2 regions of the Brevibacillus sp. HB1.4B genome follow, and region 2 is predicted to be linked to the other one. Evidence: a T-box and tRNA genes for the amino acid it is inferred to sense, from the RefSeq annotation. Region 2 holds a T-box; the other holds one or more tRNA genes.
The links. The T-box of region 2 lies ahead of HP398_RS09395 (valine--tRNA ligase). A T-box ahead of a tRNA ligase gene usually reads a tRNA of that ligase, here a tRNA-Val.
Positions count from the first base shown of each region.

Region 1: it encodes a tRNA-Val, which carries the amino acid that the T-box ahead of HP398_RS09395 (valine--tRNA ligase) is inferred to sense. The anticodon was not compared.

Region 1 covers NZ_JABSUT010000002.1:662,954-670,575, reverse strand. The annotation lists gene HP398_RS07470 (NAD(P)-dependent oxidoreductase) at 1-723, shown strand, start outside; gene HP398_RS07465 (GNAT family N-acetyltransferase) at 829-1,284, opposite strand; gene HP398_RS07460 (YjcG family protein) at 1,363-1,872, opposite strand; gene HP398_RS07455 (hypothetical protein) at 2,018-2,176, shown strand; gene HP398_RS07450 (alpha/beta hydrolase) at 2,179-2,883, opposite strand; gene HP398_RS07445 (phosphatidylglycerophosphatase A family protein) at 3,064-3,657, shown strand; tRNA gene HP398_RS07440 (tRNA-Ile) at 4,077-4,153, shown strand; tRNA gene HP398_RS07435 (tRNA-Val) at 4,179-4,254, shown strand; gene HP398_RS30865 (GNAT family N-acetyltransferase) at 4,403-5,116, shown strand; gene HP398_RS07420 (DUF3221 domain-containing protein) at 5,565-6,065, opposite strand; gene HP398_RS07415 (S1 family peptidase) at 6,101-6,880, opposite strand; gene HP398_RS07410 (hypothetical protein) at 7,498-7,622, shown strand, end outside.
Region 2 covers NZ_JABSUT010000003.1:313,745-321,366, forward strand. The annotation lists gene HP398_RS09365 (phosphotransferase) at 1-340, shown strand, start outside; gene HP398_RS09370 (protein kinase family protein) at 327-1,322, shown strand; gene HP398_RS09375 (hypothetical protein) at 1,363-1,545, opposite strand; gene HP398_RS09380 (PP2C family protein-serine/threonine phosphatase) at 1,796-2,998, shown strand; gene HP398_RS09385 (ATP-binding protein) at 3,024-4,262, shown strand; gene HP398_RS09390 (STAS domain-containing protein) at 4,370-4,696, shown strand; T-box leader at 4,756-4,997, shown strand; gene HP398_RS09395 (valine--tRNA ligase) at 5,055-7,622, shown strand, end outside.

The sequences.
Region 1 (7,622 bases), on a different contig from region 2:
GTAATCACGGCAAGCAGCTTGGTCGTTGTCTGCTTATCGACCTACAAAGTCATGCAAGACCTGCTAGAGCCCTTGGAAAATGAATTATCAGGGCGTGTCATCGTTAACCTTACCACCGGAACCCCGGAGGATGCACGCAAGTCTGCCAAGTGGGTAAGCGAGCGCGGTGGGCAATATCTCGATGGAGCGATTATGGCTGTTCCTCAAATGATTGGACTGCCTGAAACACTCATTTTCTACGGCGGGTCGAAGGCGCTATTTGAAGCATATGAACCGACATTGAAGCTGCTGGGAGGTAACGCTGCCTATCTCAGTGAAGACCATGGCGTGCCGTTGATCTACGATTTGTCGCTGCTCACCATGATGTATGGCGCTTGGTATGGTTCTCTGCATGCGCATGCCTTGTTAAGTACGGCAAACATAACGGCGACAGAGTTTCTTCCATACGCAACCAGCTGGATTCATCACTTGATTGCCCCGCTCTTATCAGATCCGGTTGCCGCACGTGCACGTGATGAAGGAAACTTCACGACCGATGTGTCCAACATGAATACGAATAAACTCGGACTTGAACACATTATCCATGCCAGTAAGGAACAGGGAATCCCCGTTGATTGGTTAACGCCGTTGCTAGCATTGGCCACACAGAAAGTAGCAGAGGGCCACGGTGCAGACTCTTTTGAACGAGTGATTGAGGCAATCCGGAAACCACAGCTGATTTAATGCCTTTCTCGGGTGCCAATGAAAAACAACCTCGCTTCGCATGATGATCATAGCGAAAACGAGGTTGTTTTTCTATCTGAGGGATGGGGCTGCACGTAGCTTCTGTTATTCGCGAATGGATTTGACCATCGCAATATGCTCGATACCCGCATCATCAAACAAGTCGCCAAAAGGTTCATAGCCGAGCTTTTCATAAAACCGTTGGGCTTGCGTCTGTGCGTTCAGCTTCAGGCTGTCATACCCGTGTTGTTTGGCCAACTCTTCCATCGCGAGCATGATTTGGCGGCCCAGTCCGGTACCGCGTTCTGTTTTGGCAACCGCTACCCGTTCAATTTTTCCTACCCCAGGTGCGTAGGTACGGAGACGGCTTGCCCCCACTGGATTTCCTTCGCGGTAGACTACAAAATGAATCGTCCCGCTATCCAATGTATCATGCTCATCTATTTCCAACTCTTCTGGTACTTCCTGTTCCTCGATGAAAACGACTCGGCGTACGGACAGGGCATCCGCCAATTCTTGTTCAGTGGTGACTCTTTGGATCTGGTAGGTTTGCAGGTTCATCGGTATTCGTCCTTTGTTAGAAAATATCCCTCCCTACGACGGATACGCAGGGAGGGTTGATGATTGAGGAAAGGGTGTTTATTTTTTGAGAAGGAAAGTCTGGTAAACGCTCCAGATGCCATCCTCGAGTTGATAAACCAAGTGGAAGCGATCAATCTCGCTGTTCAGGTCAATTTTTGCCATGCTCAGTTGGCCGGTTACATCCCGCAGCTCATCGTCGGACAGGTCGCGCCCGATGGTCAGATGCGGTACGTATGCGTAGGTTTCTTTTTCATTCACACACTGATTGGCAATCTTTTGATGCAGCTCGTTAAATGGTTCTTTGTTTTGCACAGCCAAATAGATCACGTTGTTGGTAGGGTGGAAAGAAGATACCCGATGGAAATGAGCCGAAAAGCTGTCGGTAGAGGAGGCAACCTGCTCCAGATGGCTCACCAGCTCAGGAAGCTTGGCTTCGTCCAGCTCAAAGGCTTCCTTCAAACGGATATACGGAGGAACCAAAGCATAGCCCGGGTCATAACGTTTCCGGTAAGAATTGGCTACTTCTTGCACCTTGCTAGATGGGAATATAACGATACTGTACATCATCAGAACCACTCCTCCTTACTATCTATCATGCTCTACAAGATATTATTTTAACAGAAAATTCTTCATTTGTGTAATGTTAAGCGTGGGTCTGTATATTCCTTGTGTCAAAGGAAAGACTGTGTAGTGCAAGGAGGTGCCGCACTGCATGTATACGGCTATGATGATCACATTCATTTTTCTGGTTCTGCTTCTACTGTCTGTGCTGACCTTCACGATCTTGACTGCGATACGAAAAGGAGAATTCGAAGAAGCACTCGTATCGACTATCAAGGATGAAGGTCCACAAGAAGAACAGCCACGGTAAGTTTACCCGTAAAGCGTCTTAAGCATACGCGGCAGATTGCGCTGCCAGTGGCCCCACGTATGGTCACCCTCAAACGTTTCATAAACGAGGGTGGCTTTTTTCGTGCCCAAAATCTCGCGAAGCTCTTCATTTGCCGCAAGAAGATTCAATGTGCCGCGGCCCGTGCTTACTGCCGTTTCCTCCGTCCCGATCTCCAAATAAATGGTCTGCGGCACGGAAAATTCAGCTTCAGCTATCAGACGATTTAACTTTGCGTCCATGGCAATCGACTGGCAGGCAACTTGTCCAAACGTATGGGGATAGTGAAGAGCAGTGAACAGAGAGACAACCCCGCCCAAAGATTCGCCTAGAAGTGTTCGTGCGTTCCCCAAAGGATGTGTGGAGTAATGCGTATCGACATAGCTCACGACTTCATCGGCGAGGAAGCGACGGTAGGCCATATGCTCCTTGCCATCCGGATGATAGCGGTCGTTCCGTTTGCTTTTCTCAACAGGGAGAAAGACAGCGATGATATCAGGCAATTCTTTGTCCCGATTCAATTGATCTAGCAAAGAAGCCATCCTGCCCATTGCCAAGTAATCTTCTCCGTCCTGCACATAAAGGACTGGATACGAGTAGAGTGGCGAGTAGCGTTGGGGTGTGTAGACAATCAGCTTTTCCGGCGTCCCCAAATGCCGGCTTTCCAAGATGATTTCCTCAAGGGCCACTGCGGTGTCCTCCTTATTGGGATCTTCTATTCATTATTATACAGGAGTGAGCGGGCATGCCCAACAGTTTGGGTGCAGGGTCAGTCAGGCTGTGGGCGAAAGATTGTCGCAATTTGGTCAGCGTGTGATACTATGGTAGGAAACGACTTCACTCGATTTGTGGAAGGGGTTGTCTCTTATATGAAGAAGCAAGTACACAGCATCGAAGTCAGAAACGCTGCTCTCGCACGTTTGGCAGAACGCGGAGTGACGATGGATGATATCGCAGAGATCGTCTATCTCATGCAATCACCTTACCATCCAGATCTCACGATGGCGCAGTGCATCGAGAGCGTGAAAGCGGTCTTGGAAAAAAGGGAAATGCAGCACGCCATCCTGGTTGGCGTTGAGTTGGATACGTTAGCAGAGAAGGGCCTCTTGTCCGAGCCGCTCCAATCTATCATCGCGTCAGATGAAGGACTGTTCGGATGCGACGAAACATTGGCGCTAGGCTCCGTATTTGGATATGGAAGTATCGCGGTGACCACCTTTGGCCATTTGGATAAGCACAAGGTCGGGGTGATTAAAAGGCTGGATACCAAGTCGGGAGAGGGACGTGTTCACACATTTTTGGACGACCTCGTGGCGAGTGTGGCAGCCAATGCGTCTAGCCGTATGGCCCATCGGATGAGAGATGAGCAGGAGGCGGAATTGACACGAAATGAGGCGTTGAAGCAACAGGAAGCCGAGCTGCGTGTCGAGGAGAAAGGGAAAGGGACGGAGCAGGCGGGGTAGGTTAGGGTTGCGATGAGGAAGTTTGTCTCGATCATTACCTAATTATCTTGTTTGTTGTTGTACCCTTTATTGGATCGTCTTTAGACTGGCAGAAGCCAATTCTTCACTGGTGTAGCTCATATGCTTGATGGCGTCATGTTTGATGTGATGCCATCAAGTAGGTAATCCCCATGTTTAGTAGGGGGGATGTGGGTCGCAGCGGTGGGGAATGGCTTTTTTGTTGGGGTCTTGGGTAAGCATATATAGCTGAAACGAGATGACGAGGCTTTTTACATGGTAAAAGCAAGACTGATATCACTGGGTTTCTTAGTGTTCTTTTGGTACGAGTGAAAATTTTTACAAGAAATTATTCATTTCCTCTTGAAATCCATTTTACGATGCTGTATAGTAATAAATGTGATCGACGTCCGATACGATTCGGGCCCTTAGCTCAGTTGGTCAGAGCGGTCGGCTCATAACCGATTGGTCGTAGGTTCGAGTCCTACAGGGCCCACCATTAAACGATCACACACATATCCCATGATCCGGTAGCTCAGTTGGGAGAGCACCATCTTGACAGGGTGGGGGTCGCTGGTTCGAACCCAGTCCGGATCACCATAGTATGAACGTTAGAACCCTTGAGGAATCAAGGGTTTTTTATTTTATGCTTTTGATTAGCCACAGTCACTAACCTCCATATTCTACGATTTGGGTGGCAAATACTATTCGTTTTAAAATGGGGACTTCATGAGGAAGGAGGGTGTGAATGAGTACAATTAGAGAAGGCTCTAAGGAAGGTCTTCTCGAATCTGGATTTTCTCCTGAGATTGTGGGAGCAGTCGTTGCTCTAACTAGAAATGAAGGCGAGACCTACATGGAAATTGTAAAAAGAGCGGAACTTGACCCGATAGCAAGGTTCGTTAAACTGGCAGACCTAGAAGATAACTGTGACTTGACCCGCATCCCAGATCCAACAAAAATGACCATGAACGGATGTTGCGTTACAGGAGAGCCATTAAAGAACTACTCTCTACATAAATTGGGATTTGATGAGGTTAGAATAATGAAGATAACATTAGCTGATTCATGGTTAGGGAATGATGTTGTATTTTTCTTTCAGAATAACATTCAAGAAAATAACGATGGTATTTCTAATAGGGAATTTTTATGTCCTGATGGAGCATTTGCTGCTGTGCGTAGAAGGCAAGTCGTTGTAGCAATAGATGATAACCAAATTGTAGGAGCATTACGCTTTTATCCTAGAAAGTCTGATCAAACTATTTCGCTATATCAGTTTGCAATTCGTCCAAGTCATCGAGGACAGAGGTTAATGGATAAAATGCTTCAGATCTTGGGGGAGTGCCCAATTGAGGTAATATGTCCGACTACTTCTAAAATGAATGAGTATTATGAGAAGAGTAGTTGGAGATTGAAAGAAGAAAAGACAGACAGCAACATTTGGGAATGGATGAAATGTTAATTTGATTGGAAAAGGGTGATAGAGATGGACAAAAAAGAGGTTGTCACATTTGAGCACTTTATGGCAATGTATTACTGCAATTTCAAAGAAAAGCCAACTCGCGCTACACTTAGACAATACAGTAACTTATATCGAACAATGAAGATCGAGAAGTAGTAAATATACTTCTGAGTGATTTGGCATTAATCAAGTCAGAAATCTATAACAATGAGCTGACTGATATTTTAAATCATTATGGTTTTGGAATTTCAATTAACGAATTTCGTTCATTAATTGATCCATTGATAGGTGAATTGAACGAATAAAATGACACTTTTATGAGAAATTATCACCTCCTTTCTTTAGTTGCAGCAGGGTACAAATTTTAAATCTCTTTTACTTCTCCTGTTTGTGCATTGATTTTTAGAGTAGTATCTGTTTTATGATCATAGTCGGTTGCTTTTATCAGCTAATGATCTTTCTGTCCACTTGCACTTTTAATAATGATTCCATCGTTATGTGTGTTCTTTAAGTAATTGATTGCGTGTTGAACCGCACTTTTTTCATCCATTTGATCAATAGGATTTTTACTTTCTTCTTTAATTATAAGTTTACTGAGTTCTGCGCCACTGGGATAAGACTGTGCTGATGGTGTTGTTGACCATGTAGATACTGTGTGACCAACTTCGATTTCATCATACGAGATGCTATTCCCCTTGCTATCGAGGAATACGGCTTCTTCTTTTGGGAAATACCACTCTGCTGCATAGAAATTCTCATCGCTCGTCTTGGTTTCATCATTTTCTATAACTAAGAGACCTTTTTTTTCATAATCTTTTTCAGTTACGTATCCTGTTAATGCTTGCTTTTCAACCTTCTTGTGATTAGTGGCACATCCAGTTATGAGCAATGCTGCAATGATTAATATCAAAGCCTTTTTCATTGTGTCATTTCCTTTCTTGTTCCCCATGAGAAAACCTTCTCTCATGGGGAACTTTATTTCAACTAGTTACCAGTAAAAATTGAATCAATGTTAAAATAATCTTCTATTTCGCTGATATGTGTGAAAACTCCAGTATCCGCGCTATGAACTCCTATTGCTGTTCCACCATAAAATATAGGCCCTCCGCTATCCCCTTGTACTTCTGAATAACTAGCTTGTCTCATGTTAGTAAAGTATTGTGTCTCTCCATTGGGGCTTTCTATATTCCCCCTCCAATTAGTTGATTTCAGCGTTCCACACTTCACTCTTTTCATTTGACTTCCTGAAATGCAAACAGTATCTCCAATGGTTTCATCCCTTGTTCTCTGAACCTCTGTAATAGTATTGTATTCTGATTTATAATTTCCAAAAACATAGTAAGTAGCATCATCAGATCCCTTTGTTAGTTCGATGAGTGCTGCATCCACACTACCACCGAAATTAACATCTGCAGTTTTACCAAACCTTGTTCCTCCTTGCTCAAATATATCCCCAACATTTTCCGTGCAGTGTCCAGCAGTTAAAACATAAAAATCGTTATCCTTTTGTACTGAAAACGCAGAAGTGCAACTTCTGTCTTCTGTAGTATTTTTTATTCTTAAGCCAGCTTGAATTGGTCTAAATTTGTCGCTTGGCTGAGCCTGAGCCTTGCGTGGTTCTTCTTTCTTGATAATGAAAATGTCAGCATCAAAACCTATTTCAGCCAATGCAGCCTTTTCATCTATTTTTGCCATAAGAAGCTTTGCAGCCTTTTTTTCTGATGTCTTTTCCTTTACTCCAATGTTAATTTTTTGAGTTGGCAAGTCAACATTGACAGAAACTATATCTAACCCTTTATTCTTAAGGTTTGCTGAATTTTGAAAGACATTTCTGTTATAAAATACAATAATAGGTATATTTTAGGTGAAGGTCAATCTACGATTTTTAAATCTACCAAACAATCTTACTGACATTTCCGAATATAAATATATTTTCTGTAATTTAGTTTCAATTATTCACTCAGTTAGTGAGATCTATTTCATAACTAACTCATCGTTTTACTTGTTACTTTCATATGCAATGGTTTTTTTGTTCAACCTTACGAACCAAAATGCTCTCTATTTTGTTTGCTTTACAATCCTCTAGTATCTCAAGCTCACGTTCATTGAATCCTACTTCATTCAACTTCAGCAGCATCTTTGACATCTCTTTTTGAGTAATCTGCATACCACGATATTTCTTAACATTAATGATTGAAAGAGATGTCAATAAAAGAGCTAAAAAAGGATTATATAAATTGCTAGTACCTGTTAATTTACAAGTTGTTATTGAACTAATGAAGTGGCAATTTAGAAATTACAAACCCGAGTTTGTACTAGAACCATTTAATATTGCAATCGATATTTAATGCTATATTAAGAAATAAAAAGGGAGGATGCTCATGGAAACGATCATAGTTGAGCCACGAAAAGGAATTGGGCAGATAACGTTAGGAATGACTAGAGAGGAAGTAAGAAAGTACGCCGAAGCAAAGGGTGTGAGACTCTTCAATCCAAGGAAAGATTC
Region 2 (7,622 bases):
GATAATTTCAGTCCAGCAACGCGATGTTGCCACCTTTTTGCGCGATCATTTTTTAACCCATAAGGATCTGAAGCAGATTGACGCTTTTTTTGACGGCTATGAAGAAATCAAGCCACTCACCTATGGAAACTATTCGTTGATACTCGCCTTTATGGCTCGTCCTCGTGAAGTGTACAGAAGTATCGAATCGTATGTGAAGCGCGTATCGCTGGATCAAGAAGCGTCGATCGCTGGTATTGAGCACGCTTTGCAGAGCCAACAATCTGTTGACTTACTGCTTCGGCATATTGCAGAGCGGGCCGAGCGTTCGAGGAGGGAGGGAGTCTATGAGTCGGTATGATGACATTGCTCCTTTGTTCAAAGAGTATGACATGTATGCCCAGAGCATTGACGTTTTAAAGGAGCCAAATGTATTTAAGGCGACGACTCCCTACGGCTCCTTCGTATGCAAACGAGCGCAAATACCTGCTCAACGTCTTGTTTTCGTCAGCGATATGCTGCGTCAATTGCAGCACCGCGGATGGGATGGGGCCGTTCCTTTTACGTACACGAAATACGATGATCCATTTGTCCAACAGGGAAGCGCCGCCTTTTACGTAACCCCTTGGCAGCCAGGAAGTGAGGAATGGGCCGAGCAGCCTTTGGCTTGGGCGACTCCTGCTTTGGAGCGTATGGCGGAGCTTCATCATTTGACACAAAATTATCGCTACGATGATCCGAGACAGGTAGAGCCACTTGTCGACTCTTTGCTTAACCGTTGGCAATATTGGCAAGACCAAATGAATAAGGCGGCAACCCTTGCGCAGGAGCGCAAATATCCTTCCCCTTTTGACCTGGTGTTTTTGGCAAACAAGGAGTTTCTTGAGGAAATGGCTCAAACAGCGACAGACTTATTGACCGATTGGCGAGAGCGGCATGAGACGCACGCGCATTTTCGCCTATCGTTGATCCATGGTAACCCAAATCCTGAGCATGTTGTGCCAGATCGATCGGGAAAAGGACGGCTGCTTAATTTTGATCGTGCCAGCTTTGATACACCAGTGCGCGATTTGACACTATTTTATCGTACTTATTTTCAAATGGCGGGGGATGAGGTTGGGGCTTCTCAATTATTCCATCGCTACGCCGAGATTTTTCCGCTGCGACCGGAAGAAATTGAACTGATGGCTTCGTTTCTGTCCTACCCGGAGAGGATCATGAGGGACTTGGATATTTATTATCATCATCCCCGCGAGTGGAGCGAGTTTTACGCTGTCCAACGTTTTGAAAAAGATATGGACCGCCTGATGCGCCTGCATCGTTGGGTCCAGCAAGCCTTTTAATGAGCAACGTCTCACCGCGTGGGGCGTTGTTTTTCTTTTTTTATAACCATTCAAGAGAGATGGCAACATAGAGCATGGCTAGCAAACCGAGAAGGACGACATCAAAAGAGGTAGGAAATACAACGGTTCGGATAAACTGAAAAACCAACAGCGGAAAGAGCACCTGTTTGCATCCGTATTTGATCCGTAAATACGTGGGGTTATACTTCCAACGGAAATTCATCACAATCACCTCATTCCAGCATATGCGCGGCTACTTTGGACAGTGTCTACAACCTTGAGCAAATGCCTAAAACATTTTCATTGAAAGTAGATAGTGGTTTGAATGGTGTCTGAAAAGGGAAGGTGTAGGGCAGGAAGGCTAGGACGAAACGAATAAAGGTGATCACAATGTTTTTGAAAATTGCCATAACCCTTTTCGCAATTCCCGAAAGAAAGAATTATGCTAAAGTGTGTATGGGAGTGGCTCGGGGATGAATCATCAATTGGTCAAACTAATGGAATTAAAACAGAATTACGAGTATCTGGTGATGACCAGCAATGAGCAAAGCAAGCGCCAAGTCAATTACGAGAGCCTCATGCCATTTATAGAAGAGTTGGTTGATACGTGGTTCGTGAAGATGGACAAGCCTTGCTTCTTGTCGATCACGTTTGAATCGGCTCTAGGTGCTGTCTATTTTCGGATCGAGCGTGGCAACAAAGAGAGCGCAAAAGTGCAGCGCGAAGTAGAGGAGCGCATTGTTGTCTCGGAACAGTGTGACACCGCTCAAACACCGCGCTATGTCCGCTTGTTCGCCCAGAGTAACGTCAATGACCGTGAGCTAAAGGAACTGGAGAAATCTTTTTATGGGCTGCTCCTCGTGAACATTCGGGCGTTGATCCTCAGATGTCAACAGGACCAGTCATCAGGGCAGCGAGAAATCGAGATGGAGATGAAGCTGGCTAGACGTATGCAGTCGATGCTCATTCCCACAGAAGAGTTGCAGTTAACCAGTTTGCGAACAAGAACGGTTTACGTACCCGTCGATTATGTAGGCGGAGATTACATCGATTATAGACAAATCAATGATCGCTACACCTGTTTTATTATTGCGGATGTGTCTGGGCACGGTTTTTTGGCTAGTATTTGGGCAACGGGGATTAGGATTGCTGTACGGCAGGTTTTGCAGTCCAGCTATTCGCCGGATGAGATTTTGGAAAGACTCAATCAGTTGCTTTATGCTGATTTAGTAAAAACTCGTTCTTACATTACGATGCTGGTTGCTGTCTATGATGAGATGGAACACAAAATTCGATTTGGCAGGGCAGGACATCCACAGCCTTTTTATTTGTCCAAGTCGAATCAAACCATTTTAGCTAGCAAGGGTGGGGTCGGCCTAGGGCTTTTGCCCGATAGCACGTATCAAATGGAGGAGGTACCCTTAGAAGAAGAGGGCATGCTATTGCTCTACACAGATGGTTTGCTGGATACAGGGAGAAAAGAAGTATCTCGAGGCAGCAGGCATTGGCTAGAAGAACTATCCTCCTTATTAAATATGTCTGGTGAAAGTAAGCAGGAATCGATGAATCGAGTTGAGGCCTACTTAATGGGGATAACACAGCAGCGAAACCAAACGGATGATATTTCTGTGTTGATTCTTCAATTTGAGCCTGAAGAGAGTATAGCCCTCGTGTAGTTGCGCGTGAATAGGAGGATGAACTGTGATTTTGTGTGAGCGTTGTCCGGACAATCCCACTTGTGATAATTGCCTTGTCGCGCTACGTTCTGGCGGTGCAGCGAACAAAGTAGTTCCGCCCCGCACTGTAAAGGTGACGAACCTAGCGACGATGGAATCGTTCCAGGCGAAGCTGGTAGCAGTGAGCCGGACGACCATTGGGTTAAGCAGTTCTGATCATGATTTGCACGGACGCATAGAAATAGAGCTCGCCTATGATTTCCGAATTATCGGTAGCGGATTGCGCGGTATAGCAGGTGATCCGTACTACATTATCGATATCGAAAAAGTTTTGCGACGGGAAGATGTTCTGGAGCGATTGCTTCTGGAAGAATTTCATACATGGCACATGAGTGGCGAATTGGACCCGGCAGACGTCTTGTTACATTGGAAGGATCGAGACGACGAGCGGGGGCGATTAATAAAGCAAGAGATTCAGAAGTTATCCATACTGCGTCAGATCGAGACCGTTTTCCTCTATCTTTACGATGAAGGGAAAGTGCGTCCGTTGGGTGACGTTCGTGCGAGTTTGGAAGTAGAGCGAGAAATGCAACGACTGGTCGAAGATGTGGCTGGATCGGGTGGTCCTGTAAGGGAGCAAATTGTCACCTCTGATGGCACAAAGGTCTTTGAATTATACACATCTGTATTGCCAGATCGGACCTGTGGAATGGCTTTGATCGATGTCACTGCCGTTATTGCAGAAGAAAGAAAACGCAAAAGACGGGAATGGGAGATCTACAGAGATATTCTGGGTGTGGTCACAGAAGGTAAGCTATTGTTGCTAAGTGATGAAGAATTATTTTTCTTGCTTCGGGAAGGGCATAAGCTCTTGGCAATCGACATCCGCTTACCGGAGCAGCTGGCAGAACTGCGTAAATTGTTCAAGCAAGCTTTGGAACCACAAGGCATTTCTGATAAGCGCTTGCTACAGTTTCTCGTTGCGGTCAACGAAGCTGCTTCCAATACGTTGAAGCACGGAAATGGCGGTGTGGTCACGCTATACCTATCGAATGACAGGCAGATGTGTCGGGCTGTGATCCATGATGAAGGACAAGGAATTTTGCTCGAGGATATCCCGCGAGCTACCCTACAGCAAGGATTTTCTACGCGCCACTCGCTTGGGGCCGGTTTTCACGTGATCCTGCAATACTGTGATCGTGTTTATTTAAGTAGCTCCCTGGCAGGTACAAAGCTGATTTTAGAATGTATCCTTTCGCGTTAAGCTACGATTTCCCAAAAGCCAAATGTTTGCAAGTGAATGAAAATGGGTAATATAGTAAAAGGACGAGCAGATTGGGTGTACCGATACCTATTGAGAGGAGTTTGAGCATGGACTACCGCGCAACAGAGGCGAACGGACAGGCTACATTGTTTTTCGTCGGAGAGTTGGACATGGCTGTAGGAGATCGAGTAGGTGAATTGCTCCAACAGTATGGAGGGCGAAATCAATCCGTTACCGTCGATTTTCAAGGTGTCTCCTTTGTAGATTCTTCCGGTATTGGAAGCCTGTTTTTTACCACGAAAGAACTGTTGGCCATGGGCAAACAGGTAGAAATCGTCAATGTCCGAGAAGAAATTCTCGATATTTTGGGCGTGCTCGGTTTTACCGAAGCACTGGGCATTGCAGTTGGAAAAGTGGGCGAAACCCGGGTTTGACGCCAAACAGCGTGATTGTATATAATAGTGAAAAGCTAATCATACGACAACTACATACGATATGAACGATGAGTGGGAAGAGTAAGTCAGGACGCCTTAGCAGAGAGGAGAATCAGTTGCTGCGAGATTCTCTAAGGTTATGAATGGCTGAAGGTCGCCCAGGAGTTTTTTCGGTGAAAGCATGTGCCTAGCCGAGACCGGTTCGCAACCGTTATCTTGTCAGAGTGAACACGCCATAAGCATGACGTTTATCGTGTGTTAACAAAGGTGGTACCGCGAAAATAATCCTTTCGTCCTTTGCGATGAAGGGTTTTTTTATTTTTTGCAAAGAAAGTTATGCTAATAGGAGGAGTCGTACATGTCTACACAGCCAACAACCGACATCGACCAATTGCTGCCGAAAAACTATGATCCAAAGGCAGCAGAGAACAAATGGTATCCGTATTGGATCGAAAAACAATTTTTCAAGGCAGAACGTGACCCGAATAAACGTCCGTTTACGATTGTCATTCCACCGCCGAACGTAACTGGTAAATTGCACTTGGGCCACGCGCTGGATACGACTTTGCAAGATATCATTACGCGTACCAAGCGTATGCAAGGCTACAGCGCCTTGTTCTTGCCAGGTATGGACCACGCCGGTATCGCAACCCAAGCGCGGGTAGAGGCTACCTTGCGAGAAGAAGGCATCTCTCGTCATGATCTGGGCCGCGAAAAATTCGTGGAAAAAGTATGGGAGTGGAAGCACATTTACGCTTCACATATTCGTGAGCAGTGGGAAACGCTCGGTCTTGCCCTAGATTACTCCCGCGAGCGTTTTACGATGGATGAAGGCTTGTCCCAAGCTGTACGCGAAGTATTTGTTCGCCTCTACGAAAAAGGCTTGATCTATCGCGGTAACCGTATCATTAACTGGGACCCTGCAGCCCGCACGGCTCTATCCGATATTGAAGTAATCTACAAGGAAGTAAAAGGTGCGCTGCATCACATGCGTTACCCATTGGCAGATGGCACCGGTTATATCGAAGTAGCTACAACCCGTCCGGAAACGATGCTCGGTGATACGGCTGTAGCAGTACATCCGGAAGATGAGCGTTACAAAGACATGATCGGGAAAACCGTGATTTTGCCAATCGTAGGACGCGAAATTCCAATCGTCGCTGATGACTACGTTGATCCTGAGTTTGGTTCTGGCGCTGTAAAAATTACGCCAGCACACGATCCGAATGACTTTGAATTGGGTCTTCGTCATCAGTTGCCACAAATCGTTGTCATGGATGAGACAGGCACGATGAACGAACTGGCTGGTATCTACAATGGCTTGGATCGCTTTGTATGCCGGAAGCAAATCATCAAAGATTTGACTGAGCAAGGTGTTATGTTCAAGGTTGAGGAGCATATCCATCAGGTTGGACATAGTGAGCGAAGCGATGCAGTCGTAGAACCATACCTTTCTACCCAATGGTTCATAAAAATGCAGCCTTTGGCTGACGAAGCACTGGCGAATGCAAATAGCCCTGAAAGTGTGAAATTCGTCCCAGACCGCTTCAAGACGAACTACCTGCGTTGGATTGAAAACATCCGCGACTGGTGCATCTCCCGTCAGCTTTGGTGGGGCCACCGAATTCCTGCATGGTATTGCGGAGATTGTAACGAAACGATTGTATCTCGCGCGGATGTGACTGAGTGCCCAAGCTGCCACAGCCACAAGCTGGAGCAGGACAACGACGTTCTCGATACATGGTTCTCCGCTGGTCTATGGCCGTTCTCGACTCTGGGCTGGCCGGAAGAATCCGAGGACATGAAGTACTTCTATCCAACGAATGTCCTGGTAACAGGCTACGATATCATCTTCTTCTGGGTTGCTCGGATGATGTTCTCAGGTCTTGAATTTACTGGGAAAAGTCCGTTTGAATCCGTCTTGATTCACGGCATTATTCGTGACTCTGAGGGCCGCAAAATGTCCAAATCACTTGGTAACGGTGTCGATCCGATGGAAGTGATTGAGAAGTACGGAGCGGATGCACTGCGATACACACTGGCGACAGGGAATTCCCCAGGGAATGACCAACGCTTCTATTGGGAAAAGGTGGAGGCAAACCGCAACTTCGCGAACAAGATTTGGAACGCGTCTCGTTTTGCCTTGATGAACCTGGCTGACTTCAAATACGAGGAAATCGATTTGAGCGGTGAGCTGTCTACACCAGACAAATGGATTCTCTCCCGCCTGCAAGCGACAATCGCAGATGTAACCCGTCTGTCTGACGCATTTGAATTCGGTGAAGCAGGTCGTGTGCTTTACAACTTCATTTGGGATGACCTGTGTGACTGGTATATCGAGATGGCGAAGCTGCCGCTGTACGGTACAGATGAAGCGGCGAAGAAAACAACCCAATCCGTTCTGGTGACGGTTCTGGATCAAACGCTCAAGCTGTTGCATCCGTTCATGCCGTTCATCACGGAGGAAATCTGGCAGGCATTGCCACACCAAGGCGAGAGCATCACAGTAGCACCTTGGCCAACTGTTAACGAGCAATGGATTTTTGCTGAAGCAGAAAGCGAAATGAACCAATTGATGGATATCATCCGCAGCGTACGCAACATCCGTGCAGAAGTAAACGTACCGATGTCCAAAAAAATTGAGCTCTTGATCAAGCCAAGCGATGCATTGTCCGCTGAGCGCCTGACACGCGGTGAACACTACCTCGCCCGTTTCTGCAACCCTGAGCGTCTGGAAATCAGCCTGAATCTGGCTACGCCTGATAAAGCGATGTCTGCTGTGATCACGGGAGCAGAATTGTTCCTTCCACTGGCAGGCTTGATCGATATCGAGCAAGAGCTGAAGCGCCTGGAAAAAGAAGTGGCGACACTCAACGACGAAGTGGAGCGCATTGAGAAAAAGCTCAACAATGCTGGATTTATGGCC